Regions from separate parts of the Bacillus sp. FSL R7-0646 genome, predicted to be linked through region 2. Evidence: predicted binding sites of a transcription regulator. Region 2 holds the regulator's gene; the other holds the start of a gene.
The links. Region 2 encodes LexA, which represses DNA repair genes until DNA is damaged. Its sites were predicted from a motif close to CGAACATATGTTCG; they were not measured.
Positions count from the first base shown of each region.

Region 1: the regulator LexA is predicted to act here: its motif matches at 6,768-6,781, upstream of MKY62_RS05330 (DNA repair exonuclease).

Region 1 is NZ_CP150217.1:1,062,034-1,070,805, reverse strand. It holds gene MKY62_RS05355 (YjcZ family sporulation protein) at 55-141, opposite strand; gene MKY62_RS05350 (peptidylprolyl isomerase) at 305-1,165, shown strand; gene MKY62_RS05345 (sporulation YhaL family protein) at 1,211-1,444, opposite strand; gene yhaM (3'-5' exoribonuclease YhaM) at 1,513-2,457, opposite strand; gene MKY62_RS05335 (AAA family ATPase) at 2,507-5,473, opposite strand; gene MKY62_RS05330 (DNA repair exonuclease) at 5,487-6,713, opposite strand; gene MKY62_RS05325 (ABC transporter permease) at 6,833-8,101, opposite strand; gene MKY62_RS05320 (ABC transporter ATP-binding protein) at 8,094-8,772, opposite strand, start outside.
Region 2 is NZ_CP150217.1:1,944,790-1,953,561, forward strand. It holds gene MKY62_RS09990 (ring-cleaving dioxygenase) at 1-403, shown strand, start outside; gene MKY62_RS09995 (flavin reductase family protein) at 425-1,033, shown strand; gene wrbA (NAD(P)H:quinone oxidoreductase) at 1,234-1,845, shown strand; gene MKY62_RS10005 (hypothetical protein) at 2,166-2,306, shown strand; gene MKY62_RS10010 (prohibitin family protein) at 2,299-3,132, shown strand; gene MKY62_RS10015 (hypothetical protein) at 3,223-3,984, shown strand; gene MKY62_RS10020 (thymidylate synthase) at 4,044-4,883, shown strand; gene MKY62_RS10025 (NucA/NucB deoxyribonuclease domain-containing protein) at 5,242-5,670, shown strand; gene lexA (transcriptional repressor LexA) at 5,866-6,489, opposite strand; gene yneA (cell division suppressor protein YneA) at 6,642-6,953, shown strand; gene MKY62_RS10040 (recombinase family protein) at 6,972-7,619, shown strand; gene MKY62_RS10045 (DUF896 domain-containing protein) at 7,685-7,918, shown strand; gene tkt (transketolase) at 8,085-8,772, shown strand, end outside.

The DNA of each region.
Region 1 (8,772 bases), 880 kb from region 2:
AAAAGAAAAGAACCGCCTGAAAAAATGACGGTTCTTTTCTCATTTTCTAAGGTTTTAGTACAGATAAGCTGCACCAACGATGATTAATAAAATGAACAACACGACCAATAAAGCAAAACCGCTTGAGTATCCTCCGCTCATGTTATTGACCTCCTTTTCTTGATCAATATATTTGTATGAGCGGAAAGAAAATTTGACTAGACGGATGCCCCTCTGTTGAAAATCTTTTTACAGCATGTCAGAATATGATATGATACAATTCAAAGGAAAGTTTAAACTGTTATGATTAGGAGTGTTTGCATTTATGAAGAAGATTGCAATTGCGGCGATTACAGCGACAAGCGTGCTGGCTCTCAGCGCATGCAGCGGGGGAGATTCTGAGGTTGTTGCGGAAACAAAAGCTGGAAATATTACAAAAGAAGACCTTTATCAAACATTAAAAGACAATGCCGGAGCGGACGCACTGAACATGCTTGTTCAGCAAAAAGTACTCGATGATAAATACGATGTCTCCGACAAAGAAATCGACAAAAAGCTGAACGAGTACAAAAAATCAATGGGTGACCAGCTCAACCAGCTCATTGACCAAAAAGGCGAAGACTTCGTCAAAGAACAGATCAAATACGAACTTCTGATGCAAAAAGCCGCAAAGGATAACATAAAAGTAACCGATGATGACGTAAAAGAATATTATGACGGCCTGAAAGGCAAAATCCACTTAAGCCACATTCTTGTGAAAGAAAAGAAAACGGCTGAAGAAGTTGAGAAAAAGCTGAAAAAAGGCGAAAAATTCGAAGACCTTGCAAAAGAGTATTCAACTGACGGTACAGCCGAAAAAGGCGGCGACCTCGGCTGGGTCGGCAAAGACGATAACATGGACAAGGATTTCGTCAAAGCGGCATTTGCTTTGAAAACCGGCGAAATCAGCGGACCTGTGAAATCCCAATTCGGCTATCACATCATTAAAAAAGACGAAGAACGCGGCAAATATGAAGACATGAAAAAAGAGCTTAAAAAAGAAGTCCAAGAACAAAAGCAAAATGATCAAACTGAACTGCAATCCGTCATTGACAAACTTGTCAAAGATGCTGATTTAAAAGTAAAAGACAAAGAGTTGAAAAAACAAGTCGACCAGCGTCAAGCTCAGACAAGCAGCAGCAGCTGACGCCAAAAAAGCTGTCCTCCCCTCGTTGGGGTCGGACAGCTTTTTTTATGCGATGGAATGGCTGTCAGCCGATTTTTCATGCTGTTCTTGATCTTCATCCAGTGTACGCTTCATGCGCTTTGCTTTTTCTTTTTCCATCCGTTCGATATAAATGCGGCCTTCTTTTTCGATAAAAGCCTGGTCAATCTTTTCCTCTTCCTTTGCCGTCGTCATCAGCTTATAGGCGCTGAAAATAATGCCGACGATGCAAAGGTACACCCACCACGGAAACAGCAGCACGGCTTTTCCCCCTTTTTTGAATAAACTGTATACCAGACATTATGCAAAAGGGAGACAAGTTATGACGCTTATTTGTGAAAAACGGGCTTATAAAAGGAACGGTTATCCAATGCGAAGACCCGTTCGGTATATTCTCCCGGCTTAACCCGTTCGAGCGCTCTGTCCATCATATTGATCTTCGCGTCAAGGTTGTCGATATAGTGAAGAATTTCCGCTTCCTTGACCATCGGCGGCTTCGGACTGCCCCATTCGGGTTTGCCGTGATGGCTTAAAATCAAATGCTGAAGAATCAGCACTTCTTCTGAATCAATTTGAAGCTCTTCGGCGGCTTTTGCAATTTCTGTCACCATAATCGATATGTGCCCCAGCAGGTTCCCTTCGACAGTATATGTCGTGGACACCGGGCCGGATAGTTCTTTTACTTTTCCAAGGTCATGCAGAATGACGCCTGCGTATAAAAGGTCGCGATCGAGCGACGGATACAGGTCTGCGACCGATTTGGCCAGGTTCAGCATGGAAACAACATGGTACGCGAGACCTGACACGAACTCGTGGTGATTTTTCGTCGCAGCCGGATAATCAATGAATTCCTTGCCGTATTTTTTGACAAGATGCCTTGTGATTCGCTGTATATTCGGGTTTTTCATTTCAAAAATATATTGAGTGACCGCATCCATCATTTCGTTTTTGGGAATCGGTGCAGTTTCAAGAAAGTCATCGATTTTGACGTTTTCGTTCTCGCCTGCAGGTCTGATGTTTCTCAGCTTCAGCTGGTTCCGCCCGCGGTAATGATGAATGTCGCCGACCACTTTCACGATCGTCTGCGGGCCGTAGGTCACTTCGTCCTGCTGCTTGGCGTCCCACAGCTTTGCTTCTATATCTCCGGACTGATCCTGCAGCATCAGCGTTAAAAACGGTTTCCCGTTGCTTGCGATTCCTTTCGTTGACGATTTAATGAGCAAGTACAAATCCACCTGCTCGCCAACTTCGTGCAGCATGATACCTTTTGCCATGATAAAGCTCCCTCCGTTTTCCTACATAAAATCATTATAGCACACACTTTTATTTGTTAGTCATCTCCTTTCCTTCCACCTTTTTCATTCCGGAAGGCAGCAGAATCACATCTTCATCGCGGAAAGCTTCTCTTACATGTTCATGACACGTAAAATACAAGATTTGCTGATCTTCGCCTGAAAGCTTTTTTAAAATGTTCAGCACTTGTTTAAACCTCTCTTGGTCGAAGTGGACAAAGCTGTCATCCAGCTGGAACGGCAATTTGACATTCTTTTGATGGGAGAGGGCCAGAGCGAATCGGATCGCTAAATAGAGCTGTTCACAAGTCGCCTGAGACAGTTCGTGTGCGCAAAAAACAGCTCCGTCTTTCCGCATGACCATCATGGAATCATCTGTTTCAGAAAAATAAATTTTTTCGTATTGTCCGGCAGTCAATGGGTTCAGTAATGTTTCAGCCGTCTGTAACAGCTTCGGAAGCCGAACCTTCTTATGTTCATCTATCTTGTTTTGGACCGCCTGCCGGATCAGCTTGACGGCTGCCCACTTTTTGGCCAATTCGGCGACCCGCTCTTTTTGCATCCCGGTCTGATAGGCAAGCTCCGATACCGCTCCTGATTCCTCAAGTCTGGCGAGCTCTGCATGGAAATTAGCCGCCGTCTGCCTTTCTTCTGTCAGCTGCTTTTCTATGCGCGCTCTTTTTTCCTGAGTCTCGGCCAGCTTTCCTTTCAGTTCTGCCAGAGAGTGGCCTGAGGCGAGCATAACGGCCTTCTCGTCCTGTCTGCCGAGCTCTCTTTTGAGCTGCCCGAGCCTAGCCGTTAGTTCTTTTCTGGCTTGATCGCGCTTCGCCAGTCCGACGAACATCTCACGGCCGTCCGCCCCTGCTTTTTGAAAGAGTTCGGCAATTTGAGATTGGAAGTATTCCACCTCTTTCGCCAGCTCTTTGATTTGTTCGGCCGCATGCTTTAAAGACACGTCTGCTTCCTGTTTTTGACGAAGTTTCTCTTTTTGGGACTCAAGCTCGCTTTTCAGCTGAAACACCTGCTCTTGGACGCTTCCGCCCGCAAGGCTGAGGGATGTGACAAGCTTTCTCAATCCCGCTTCAAAGGATGCTTTTTTAGCATGAAGGCGGCTCAGTTCCTTCTCGATATCCCGCTTTTTCAAAATTTCCTCTCTGAGTTCCTTAATCAAAGCGTACGCATCAGCTAAAAATGACGGGTCAATTGAAAGATTCAGCTCTTTTAAATAGCGCTCGGTCTTCTCCTGATACGGACGGATATCCTTTTCCCACTCTTCGAATTTTTGAATCGCTCTTTCATATTCCGCTTCTTTCTGTCTGAGCTCAGCTTGTTTGGCGATAAGGAGCTGCCGGGTTTGGTCGTCCTTCCACAGCTCCTCCCTTAAAGCGCTGTCGCTTACTCCGCCTTTTGAACCGCTGTGGTCAATATCATCCAGCTGTTTTTGAATAAAAGCCGCCGCCGCGGAAGGCTCAGGCTTTTTTAAAATAAAAGCGGCAAATATCAGCAAAATCGGCGCGAGCAAAGCGCCCGGGAACCACTCCTTGAAAAAGAGCGCCGCAAAAGCTGCCGCAAAAGCAGCGCAAAGCGCTCCCGCAAAAGCGGTCCTTCTTCTTTTCATCCGAACTTTTTGTTCTTGCTTCAGATAGGACAGCTGAAGGATCAGCTCTTCCCGCCTTCCGGCATGACCGCCGGCGGACGCAAGGCGGCCAAGGGTTTCTTCCTTTTGTTTTCGGACATCATCGGGCATCACTTCATTGCTGAGAGCGGCATGGGCCTGTTCCGCTTCCTCCAGATCAGCCCTCGCCTGCTCAAACCGCTCGTCGAGCGACCGCTTCAGTTCGCGCAGCTCTATGTATGCCTGAACGGTTTCCTGCAGCTTCCACTCGTATTCATACGTGGTGTCCGCATTGAGGATATCGTATTCCTCGATTTGCAGGCGGTCAAGCCCCGCTTGAACCCGTCCGTTTATCTGGTGAAGCTGTTCAGTCAAAGACGCGATTTTTTCGGTATACGACTGGTAAAACGGATACGCCGTTAAAAGCTCTTCCGCTTCGGCTTCGTGCTCGAGGAAGTCTTCAGCCGGTGCAAAAGCGGCGGCGCGCTGTTCCAAACCGCGCTTTTTTTCTTCCAGCGCCTTCAGCTGAGCCGCTTTTGGATGCAGGTGGGATTCGAGCTTTTCGAGCTCGAAAAGTCCGCCTTCGGGGAAACGGCTTTCTTCTGAGCCGCCGAGGGATGCGAGCTGCTCTTTTAGCTGGCGCATTTCCGCGGCCGCCGGCAGAATCTCAATGGCCTGCTCGATTTGTAAGACGAGATGCTCAAGATCTTTGAGCAGTTGTCCGCTTTCCTTTATCGACGCCTCAGCGCCTTTTTTTTCGTTTAAGAGACGGTAATAGCCGCCTTCCCGCGCTTTCGCCTTTTTCAAATCTTCAGAAAGCCTTTTTAACCGATCAAGCTCCTGGTTCAGCTCCGGCTTCCTTCCGTTCGGTTTAAACAGCTCTTCCTGCTTTTTCACGAGGCCGGCATCCAGCTTGGAAATCGCATCAGAGCCGAACAGACTTGAAAACAGCAGAAAACGGCCGATTTTGTCGCGGTTGAATTTATGGATTTCCTGAAGGCCGAACACGTCAAATGAGTAGATCGCTTTATACAGCTGCCTGTCGATGCCTGACAGCAGCTCATTTAAAAAACCTTCCGGCTTCGTGCTGCCGTCTTCCAAGTAAACGGTGACCCGCTCGGGCTTTCCGGCCGTCCGTTCGATTCGGATTTGGCCGAAATCAGGGTGTCCGACCTCAAGCATCCCCCCGTAAATGACGCCCGTTTTCGGCTCGTACCGTTTCGTCTTCGGAAAACCGAACAGCACGCTTTCAATAAACGACATGAGCGTCGTTTTCCCGGCTTCATTGAGTCCGTAGATCAAATGCAGATTTGAAGGAGACAGGCGGAATGTCTGATTGGCGAATTTACCGTATCCGTATATATGTATCGCATGTATATTCACCCTGCATCCCCCCTTATCTTTTCAATGTCTTCAGTTCATGAAGCAGCAGTTTTTCAGCCTGCGTGCGAATGTCCCGGAAGTCTTCCTCATTAAACAGCTCTCCGTGTCTTCTAAAGACCGGATGCCGCTCCAAATCGTCAAGAATCAGGCTGAAATCTTGAAACTCATGGATTTCTTGCAAAAGCTCCTGGAAAAAAGCGTCCCGTTCGATTCCCGACAAGGCGGCATCGGTTTGATCTTCGATCGCGGTAAGCCAGATGAACGCGTCTTCCTCCCGTTCTTCTTCATGGAAGATGTCAAGGATCTCGTCCGCGATGCCGGCCTGTCCTTCCGCCAAATAAGAGGGTGTTTCTCCTGTCCATACCATCTTGACGCATGCGGGCTTGCCTCTTTTTCTGAAAGATTGAAAGGCATCGTGCATGAGGCTGATCAGCCCTGTCATCTGCTTTGTCCCGGAGATATCGATGCTGGCCGTTTCCCACAGGACATCCGATACGGCTTTAAATTCGAAGGACAGTTCTCCGCCGCAAACATTGACGAGATAGCAGCCTTTCTCCCCCGTTTCCTTCATATGGCGGGATTGTGTGTTTCCCGGATAAATCACCGCCGGATCGGCGGCTGAAATGACCTGTCTTTTATGTATATGTCCAAGCGCCCAATAATCCATCTGTCCGTTTTTTAAATCTTGAAGGGAGAAAGGACAGTACGGGTCATGGCCGCTCTCCCCGGAAAGCGTTCCATGAATCATGCCGATATGCAAGGGCGCGTCGGTCGTTTTTTTGATTTCAGCGGCCTTATTGGCATAAACTGAGCGCTCGGGATAGCTGTAGCCGTAGATGCTTGCGGCGAGCCGGCCGTCTTTGTAAAACGATTTTTCTTCAATGTCTTCCGCTGAAAAGATGTGGACGTTGTCCGGCCATTCAATCGGCGTCCAATCGCCGCCCAGATGATCGTGATTGCCAAAAATCACATAGACTTGGATGTTGTTCTCTTTAAGCTTTAAAAATTGTTTTCTCAAAAACATCTGTGCTTTTAAACTGCGGTTTGCTTCGTCGAACAGGTCCCCGGCAAGCAAAATGAAGTCGGCCTGTTCATCAATGGCAAGCTTAAACACATTTTCAGCGCTTTTAAATGTGCTGTTTTTGATCCGCTGATAAATCTCCTCGGGAAGCTGGCTGATGCCGTGAAACGGACTGTCCAGATGCAGATCTGCCGCATGAATGAAAGTGATGTTTGTCAATCTTCTGCTCCTTTTCATAAAACATTCTGCTCCCATTCTACCACGGGTTGAAAGCGAATGCACGTTCTACTATTTGCATGAAAAAAGCAGCTTATCTTTCAAGCTGCTTTTCTTTTTCATTATCGATCTTTTGACAGACGAAGCGCCTGTTTGATATTTTTCAATCCGCCGCCGCTTGTGTACATGAGCACGCCGCCTTTATACACCCTCGCCCCGATGACGGCGAGAATCACAATCGTGAGAGCGGTGATGCCGATGCCGAGAGCCGCTTCCCAAAACGGAATATCAAGCACGCCGACTCTGAGGAACATGATCATCGGCGCAAAAAACGGAATGAATGAAGTGATGGTAATAAACGTCGAATCCGGAGCATTCAGTCCGAACATGGCAATCATGAATCCGGCAACGACCAACAGGATCATCGGCGAAATCATCTGCTGAACATCTTCAATCCGGCTGACGACGCTTCCGAGAAATGCCGCAAGAGTTGCGTATAAGAAGTAGCCGAGCATCAAGAAAATGACCGCGTACACAAGCGTTGCAGTAGGTACGCCGGAAACATCAAAAAATCCTTTAACCAGCTCAGCCGCATCCCCTCCGCTTTCCTGGCTGGACTGAAGCGACAGATAGCCGGCAAGAAGGAGCGCGGCAAGCTGTGTCAGGCCTAATAGGGCAACGCCGAACAGTTTGGCGAACATTTGCTGGACAGGCGGCACACTGGAAATTAAAATTTCCATTACGCGGGAAGACTTCTCCGTCGCTACTTCTGTCGCAATCATTGAAGCGTACATCAAAACGGAAAAATAGATGACAAACAGCACAACATACACAAGCCCTGTCGCCTTTTGAAGCTCTTCCTCGGTTTTCGCGCCTTCTTTCAAGGCAACACTGTTGACTTTTACCGGTGTAAACAGTTCACTCAGCTTTTCCTGAGGTACGTTCAATTCAGCCGTTCCAACGGCGATCTTTGCTTGCGAGAGCGCCTGTTCAATCGTGGAGACAGCTGTGGAATCAGCGATATCGAGCGCTTTATACGTTCCTTTCAGCACCCCTTTTTTATCTCTCTCCAGGATTAAAATGCCCTCGAGCTTTTCGTCTCTGACGTCTTTTTCAAGCTCTTTTTCCGGCTTATCCGCTTTTTGGACCTCCAGCGCTTCATCAGTATCGAGTGCTTTCACCTGCTGGGCAAACGTGTCGTACAGCTGATTTGAGCGATCAATGACAGCGATCTTGTCACCCTCTCCGCCGTCGTCAAACATGGAAATAATCGATCCCAAATTTGTGACGAGCACGACAAGCGCAAGCGTGATGGCCGTTGAAATGATGAACGACTTCGTTTTCAGCTTGCTGATATATGTATGAAAAAGAACAATCCAAAACTTATTCATAACGGGCACCTACCTTTTCGACGAAAATATCATGCAAAGAAGGCTCTTCAAGTTCAAACTTTCTGATAAACCCGCGTCCTTGCAGCATTGTAAACAGCTCTTGAGAGACTTCTTCATTCTCGACCTGCAGGCGGACTCCTTCGGAATGATCACGCCATTTGACGATGCCGTCCGCCTCTTTCAAGAAGCTCAAGTCGCCGTCCGCGTGAATCGTGACATTTTTTCTGCCGAAAGAACGTTTGATTTCTTTTAATTTCCCTTGAACGACAGGCGTCCCGCGCTGCAAAATGCAGACGTGTTCGCACAGCTCTTCGACATGCTCCATTCTGTGGCTTGAAAATACAATCGAGGTGCCGTCGTCTTTCAAAGAAATGACCGCGTCTTTTAAAAGCTCGACATTCACCGGATCGAGCCCGCTGAACGGCTCGTCGAGAATCAAAAGCTCCGGCTTGTGCAGCACGGCCGTGATAAACTGGATTTTTTGCTGGTTCCCTTTGGACAGCTCCTCAACCTTTTTGTCGGCGTATTCTGTAATATGGAAGCGTTCGAGCCACTTCTCCATTTCCTTGAGCGCATTTTGTTTGGTCATGCCTTTCAGGCGTCCGAGGTACACGAGCTGATCTTTCACCTTCAGCTTCGGGTACAGTCCGCGCTCTTCGGGCAAATAGCCG
Region 2 (8,772 bases):
TGGTGAAGAAGGAGATTTTGTACGTTTTCGTTCTTCTGGTGATATCGGGAATATAATTGATTTGAAATTAACAACTATAGGCAGCGGACAAATGGGGATTGGTACAGTTCACCATATTGCCTGGAGAGCTATTGATGACAATGATCAATTAGAATGGCAAAAATATGTTGCAGAAAATGGTTATCGTGTTACACCCGTGCAAGACAGAAATTATTTTAACGCGATTTATTTTAGAGAACACGGGGAGATTTTATTTGAAATTGCAACAGATCCTCCAGGGTTCGCCCATGATGAATCACATCAAACAATGGGAGAACAGTTAATGTTGCCGGCTCAGTATGAACACTACAGAGAGCAGTTAGAAAGAAGATTAATTCCTATAACAGTGAAGGCGCTGGATTAATTTTTGCACGGAAGTGATTCAATGCTGTCCATTGATCCGCTTACAAAAACGGAAAGAGAGAACTACAAGTTTTTAATCGGGAGTATCATACCAAGACCCGTGGCGTTTGTTACAAGCCTGTCAGAGGAGGGCGTCTTAAACGGAGCTCCATTTAGTTATTTTAATATTGTATCTTCAAATCCTCCCATGATCTCCCTGTCCATACAACGTTCTGAAGGGAGCCAAAAAGATACAGCGAGAAACATTCTGAAGAGCAAAGAATTTGTGGTCCATATCGTTGATGAACAAAATGTTGAAAAAGTGAATGCAACGGCCGCGAGCCTACCTCCAAGTCAAAGTGAAATTCAGTTAGCGGAGTTAACCCCGGTTGAAAGTGTGAAAGTCTCGGTACCGGGGGTTAAAGAAGCGAAAGTGCGCATGGAATGTGTTCTGGAGTATTCATTAGAGTTGGGAGATAAACACTCTCCCGGCTGCGATTTCATGATAGGTCAAGTCGTTCAATATCATATCGAGAGCGGCATTTATGAAAATGGAAAAATTGATCCGAGAGGCCTCGGAGCCATCAGCCGATTGGCCGGGCATGATTACGCAAAGATTGGTGAAATCTTTACCAGGGAAAGACCGAAGTAATATAACCATCCACGATATCTCGAAGTTGAGATTTATTAAACTGAAATGTTTTAAGCTTATTGTAGCAAGGAATAATAAAGGCAGCGAAACACTTTCAAGGGGGTGGTTTTTAAAAGGTTTAAAAAAAGAAAACAAAAAAGCGGGTGTAAAATATGGGATTTTTAGACAAATTATTTAGAAAATCAAAGGAGATGGATCATATGTCAAATGTGAAATTAGCTGTAGTTTTTTATAGTATGGGCGGAACAAACTATCAATTAGCAAAATGGGCTGCAGAAGGCGCAAAAGAAGCAGGCGCTGACGTCAAAGTATTAAAAGTACAAGAATTGGCTCCGCAATCAGTTATTGAAGGAAATGAAATATGGAAAGCAACTGTTGATGCAACAAAAGACATTCCAGTCGTAACCTCAGAAGATATAGAGTGGGCAGACGCTATTATATTCAGTACACCAACACGTTTTGGCAATATGGCATCCCAAATGAAACAGTTTCTTGATACACAAGGCGGACTTTGGGCAAACGGCAAGACAGTTAATAAAGTTGTAAGTGCAATGTCCTCCGCTCAAAATCCACATGGTGGTCAAGAAGCGACGATCTTGTCCTTATATACTTCAATGATGCACTGGGGAGCTATTATTGCTTCTCCTGGATACACTGATCCTGTCCTATTTGGGGCTGGCGGAAATCCATATGGAACGAGTGTTACAGTCGATCAAGACGGGAAGATGATTGAAGACGTAGAAGCCGCAGTGAAACATCAAGCAAAACGAACGGTGACCGTAGCTGAATGGGTCAAAAAGGGCAATCAGTAATATTTGAAATTTAAAAGAGCCAAATGACTGGCTCTTTTTTTAGTTGGTTCAGTTGAGCCGTTTTTCTTATTTGATGTCTTCATTTGACTGCGAACACGCCATAATTGCGCGGCATAAGGAATAAGATATCCAACATATCCTATAACGATGCCCGTGCAGGAGGAATCCGTCTTTTAAGTTGATGATTTCACAATGATAAAATTTTTTTCTATTAAATTTTAAAAAAATGAAACTTTAAGTTCATATGAACGTAAACATAAGTGAAATGATTTTATTTAGTCATACGATCAATCAACAAATGCAAAAGGGGTGAAACAAAAGTGAAAGTCATGATTGGTTCGATCATATTGCTGCTCATTATAGGGTTTGGCGTATGGCTTATGTTGAGCCCGCTTTTTAAAAAAGTCGGAAGCGGGGCGACCAAAATAAAGAAAACGCTGGAGGACGACAAAGATGAATGAAAAACAACCAAAGAAAAATAAAAACAAAACGCTGCTCGGCGGAATCATTGTCGCTGCCGCTTTAATTATTGGAGGATTCACGGCCTCCCTGTTCATCGAGAAAATCCCGAACGGATATGTCGGCGTCGTTTATTCCCCGAATGGCGGGGTAAAATCGGAAACGCTGGATCAAGGCTGGCATTTAGTCGGGCTGTTTGACAAAGTCACAAGATATCCGGTACGGATGCAGACTGTAAACAATCAGGATATTCAAGTGGCTACTTCCGACGGCAAAAACATCTCAATGGACATTGCCTACAACTATGTCGTTCAGCCTGATAAAGTCGTAGAATTGTTTAATAAATTCGGAGCGGTCGATATTGAATCAATCGAAAACAGCTACTTGAAAACAAGGCTGTGGGACGCTGCGAGAAAGTCGATTTCCAAATATTCCGTCATTGATACATACGGACAAAAATCATCTGATGCCGCTGCAGAAATTCAAAAAACATTTGCAGATGATATGAAGGGGCTCGGCTTTGTCATTGACGATTTAACACTCGGCGTGCCGAAGCCTGATAAAGCGACTCAGGAAGCGATTGACGCGCGCGTGAAGTCTTCGCAGGAACTGGAAAGAACACAGACGGAGCTGAAGATCGCCGAAGCGGAAGCGAAAAAGAAAAAGATCGAAGCCCAAGGTATTGCCGAGTACAACGAAATTATTAAAAAGTCGATGTCGGATGAAATGATCAAGTATCAATGGATCCAAAAATGGGACGGAAAAATGCCTAAAGCGACCGGATCGAATTCCCTGATCCAGATTCCAACCGATGAGAAAGGAAAATAAAACGAAAAAAATCCCTTGCCAAGGGATTTTTTTCGTCTCGGGCGCACGTATATAATGGTGTTAACAATCGTTTCTGAGACAGGGGGTAAGATGTTGTTTGCTCCGGAAGCCATTCTCCGTACGTGGAGAAAATTTGACTCTTTTCCGATGGAAACGCTGACAAAAGCATGGTTTTATCATCAGGCAGGAGATGGGAGACAGCGGGAAGTATCGATGATGAAGGAGCACTATCAAGAGTACGGGATTGCCGGCAATTGTTTTGACCTTTCGATTTGGCTGCTGGATGAGTTCACAAAAGACGGAGTGGAAGCTTTTCCAATCGGCCGTTCGTTCAAAACGGAACGCGCGCATGCCGCAGTCATCGCCCTTGATGAAAGAGGCCGGCGCTTTTTGTGTGATCTGGGAGACCAATGGCTGCATCCGATTCTGATCGATTGCGAATCTGAAGATTATACCAATGAAAAGCTGGGCGGTTTTTTCCCTGCCGCACAAGTTCAAGTCATGCCGACAGCCGGCGGAGTTGAGGTCCTTTACCATCGGCCGAACGGAAAGGTGTCGACTCAAGTCTACAATACAGACCCTGTTGACATGTCCGTTTTTTTAAAGGCGGCTGAATACTCGCAGGCGGCATTGAAGCCTGCGCCTTTACTGGAATGCAGAATTCCGTTTCAGCATGAAATCGCCCATTGGGAATTCAGCGGCTGGGACATATATCTTAGTACGAGCAAAGGATTATACAGAGAAGCGAAGCCGGACACAATCGAAGGATGGACTGAAAAAATCCACGATATCTCAGGATACGATAAAAATGTTCTCAAGAAAGCATTGGAGATTTATCAAACCCGCGCGTGATCTTAAACCTTGAAAAAAACTCATTTTATACATATCATGTGGAAAGAGGAGAGGATAAGATGAGCCATTATGACCAGCAATACAATGCAATCATACAAAAAATTATTGAATCAGGGATCTCCGATGAAGAATATCAGGTTCGGACGAAGTGGGATTCAGACGGAACGCCGGCTCATACGCTGAGCATCATGAGCGAAAAAATGCGGTTTGACAATTCAGAAGTGCCGATTTTGACGACGAAGAAGGTGGCGTGGAAAACGGCCATTAAAGAGCTGCTTTGGATTTGGCAGCTGAAATCCAATGATGTTCAAGTTCTGAATGATATGGGGGTTCATATTTGGGATCAATGGCGTCTTGAAGACGGCACAATCGGAGCAGCGTACGGCTATCAATTAGGGAAGAAAAACAGAACGGTTAACGGCCAGAAAGTCGATCAAGTGGATTATTTGCTTCATCAGTTAAAGCATAACCCTTCTTCACGCAGGCATTTGACCATGCTGTGGAATCCCGATGATTTGGATGGCATGGCTTTGACGCCCTGCGTCTATGAGACGCAATGGTATGTGAAAGAAGGAAAGCTCTCTTTAGAAGTAAGAGCGAGAAGCAACGACATGGCGCTTGGCAACCCGTTCAATGTGTTTCAATATAATGTCTTGCAGCGCATGATCGCGCAAGTCCTCGGTTATGAGCTGGGCGAATACATCTTCAACATCGGTGACTGCCACATCTATACCCGTCACATCGACAATTTAAACATTCAGATGAAACGCGAGCAGTATGAAGCGCCAAAGCTATGGATCAACCCGGATATCAAAAATTTTTATGACTTTACAATCGATGATTTTAAATTAATCGACTATAAGCACGGCGACAAGCTGACATTTGAAGTTGCCGTATGAACAGGCGGATTTCCCGCCTGTTTTTTTGTACAGTGATGAAAAACGGCCTTGGAGGATGATTCAAGAAGATACAGACATATAATACGGCAAGACAGGCACAAGGGCTGTCGATATGGAGCTGTTTGCGGGAATTCATTAAAACACGCGGCTGAAGTTATGTTTTTACCAACGATATCAACGGTTCATGTTCTGATGCAAAAGCGATGACGTGCAGCATCTTAAAAAATAACGTCATAGAAGAATAAACGTTCATTTACACAATCTAAACGTCTTTTTCACAAAGAACCCGAAAAGCAAAAACAATTCTCTCTTAATCTGTTAGTAACACCAGCATATACAAGAGGAGGTTGTTTTTGTCATGATCAAAAAATGGGCGGTTCATCTGCTGTTTTCCGCATTGGTACTGCTTGGGCTTTCGGGAGGCGCCGCATATTCTCCTCAGCATGCCGAAGGTGCTGCAAGGTATGACGACATATTGTATTTTCCGGCATCACGCTATCCCGAAACCGGCGCTCATATCAGCGACGCAATCAAAGCGGGGCATTCAGATGTCTGCACGATTGAAAGATCGGGAGCGGATAAGCGCCGCCAGGAATCACTGAAGGGGATTCCGACTAAGCCGGGCTTTGACCGTGACGAATGGCCGATGGCCATGTGTGAAGAAGGGGGCAAAGGAGCGTCTGTCAGATATGTCAGCTCATCGGATAACCGCGGAGCCGGCTCCTGGGTCGGGAACAGGCTGAGCGGTTTCGCCGACGGGACGAGAATTTTGTTTATCGTTCAATAAAAGGCGAAAAACAAATATCTTTCCTTTGGGAAACATTTTTGTTGACAGGAAAATCGTTGTGGGGGATAATGGTAATGTAAGCATATTATCATTCCCTCTGTTTCAGGTTCGCATCCTTCATTGCCGAATGGATGTGAGCCTGTTTTTTCGTGCAAAAAAACCGCCGACCGGCGGTTTTGCTGATGAGTCCGTGTTTTAATGAACAGTGCGGAAAACGCCGATGACTTTTCCGAGAATCGTCACATTCTGAAGGATGATCGGCTCCATCGTCGGGTTTTCCGGCTGAAGGCGGATATGGGTTTCCTCCTTGAAAAACCGCTTAACAGTCGCTTCGTCGTCTTCGGTCATCGCAACGACGATATCCCCGTTGTTTGCGGTGTTCTGCTGCTTGACAATCACATAATCTTGATCAAGAATTCCGGCATCGATCATGCTTTCTCCCATGATCTCCAGCATGAAGACGTGCTCATCCGGCGGCGCCAGGCGTTCGGGAAGCGGAAAGTATTCCTCGATGTTTTCGACTGCGGTAATCGGTGTACCGGCGGTCACCTTTCCGATGACCGGGACATTGACAACCTGGTTTTTCGGAATATGAATTTCCTCCTCTGTATCGAGAATTTCGATCGCTCTCGGCTTCGTCGGATCCCTTCTGATCAATCCCTTCGTTTCAAGCCTTGCCAAGTGGCCGTGTACCGTTGAACTTGACGCCAGGCCGACCGCTTCTCCGATCTCCCTGACGGAAGGCGGATAGCCTTTGCGCTTCACTTCTTCTTTAATGAAACGCAAAATATCAAGTTGTCTTTTTGATAGCTTCGTCATTTTTTGCACCTCAAAACGTCGATTTTAGCTAGATTATAGCATGTTTTTCCTCTGAGTACAAACATAGGTTCGAAAAAAACGATTGACAGAAACATTTGTTCGTATGTATACTGAAGTCACAAAAACCGAACAAACATTCTGGGGTGATGGATATGAAAAAAGAATCATTGATTTTTGTCAGTCTGTTTACTGCTATGATCAGCTGCTGTATTCTGTTTGTGTCTTTTGCCGGTAAGATCGAAGAAAGAAAGCAATATGTTAAAATAGAAGTGCAAGAAGGCGATACATTGTGGGAGCTGGCCGACCGGATCAAAGGCGGAAAAACCGCTGACAAACACAAATTCATCGAATGGGTCGCCGATAAAAACAATCTGCCGACCTCTGTCATTAAACCGGGAGATGTCTTGATCCTGCCGGTAGCCAAACAGCACTCCGATCAATATCAGCTTGCAGTTGTAGAATAAGAGATTGAGGGGATTTCCATGAATGCGATTATTTACACCAGGGTAAGCACTGCGAAGGAGCAGCAGGAAACCTCATTAAAGCGGCAGGAGGAAGAGCTTAAGTCGCTTGCCGCCGAACACGGGATGAACGTCGTGAGCGTCATTTCCGAACAGGCGAGCGGATATGAAATGGACCGCGACGGCGTCTTCGATCTGCTCGAGGAAATCAAAACATCAGACATCGACGCGGTTTTAATACAGGATGATACGCGGCTTGGAAGAGGGAATGCCAAAATTGCCCTTCTTCACTGTTTATATAAAGAAGGCGTTCAAATCTACACGCTGGCTCACCGCGGAAAGCTCGAGCTTTCCGAAGCGGACTCGATGGTTTTGGAGATTGTCGGCATTGTCGAGGAATACCAGCGGAAAATACATAACCTGAAAATTAAGCGGGGAATGAAGAAGGCGGTCGAAAACGGCTACCGCCCGGAGAGGAACCTAAAACACCGCAATGAAGGCGGCGGGAGAGAGCGAATCGAAGCGCCTCTTTCAGAAATCGTCAGGCTCAGGGAGAACAAGCTGACGTTTGCGGAGATTGCAGCCGTGTTGAGAGGCTTCGGATACAGCATATCAAAAGCAACCGTTCACCGCCGCTACCAGGAGTATAAGGACGGCCTTGCAGACTAATCTGTTGTCAAACGAAAGCGGATTTAGTAGTATGATGGATATATACCGAATCAAAGGAGTATCTTATGATTTCTAAAGAAAAAATAGCCAGAATTAACGAGCTTGCCAAAAAAGCAAAGAGCGGATCTTTAACAGACGAAGAAAAAGCAGAACAGCAGAAGCTTCGCCAGGAATACCTTCAAGGCGTCCGCGCGTCTATGAAAAACACGTTGAAAACTGTGACGATTGTTGACCCTGAAGGTAATGATGTGACTCCTGAAAAGCTCAAACAGGAAAAAAGAAACCGCCGATTGCATTAATTTTAGGGAATACGCCGATATCGTATTCCCTTTTTGTATATACTACAATTTAGAATGAAGGCAAAGATTCGTCATTTTTCGCCCAGCTTTTGAGCTGAAATGGTTGTGAAAACCGATGGGTAGATTTATGATAAGAAAGTAGAGTCCATACAGGAAGGGGATCATAATGAAAACGATTGAATTAAAATCTGTCGCAACAATACGAACACTCTCCATAGACGCGATTGAAAAAGCTAAATCCGGTCACCCCGGCATGCCGATGGGGACTGCTCCGATGGCTTATGCGCTTTGGACAAAAATGATGAATGTCAGCCCTGAAAATCCGAATTGGTTTAACAGGGACCGTTTTGTGCTTTCCGCCGGACACGGATCGATGCTTTTGTACAGCATGCTTCACTTAAGCGGATATGACGTTTCAATTGAAGACCTCAAAAATTTCCGCCAATGGGGAAGCAAAACTCCTGGGCATCCGGAATTCGGACATACTCCGGGTGTAGATGCGACTACAGGTCCGCTTGGCCAAGGAATCGGAATGGCTGTCGGAATGGCGCTTGCTGAACGTCACCTTGCTGAAACTTACAACCGTGACGACTATCGCGTCGTTGACCATTATACATACAGCATTTGCGGTGACGGAGACTTGATGGAGGGAATTTCATCCGAAGCGGCTTCGCTTGCGGGACATTTGAACCTCGGCCGTCTCATCGTGCTTTATGATTCAAATGACATTTCGCTTGACGGCGAACTAAACCGCTCATTCTCTGAAAATGTAAAGCAGCGCTTTGAAGCGATGAATTGGGAAGTGCTTTATGTTGAAGACGGCAACAACATTGCCGAAATTACGGCGGCCATCG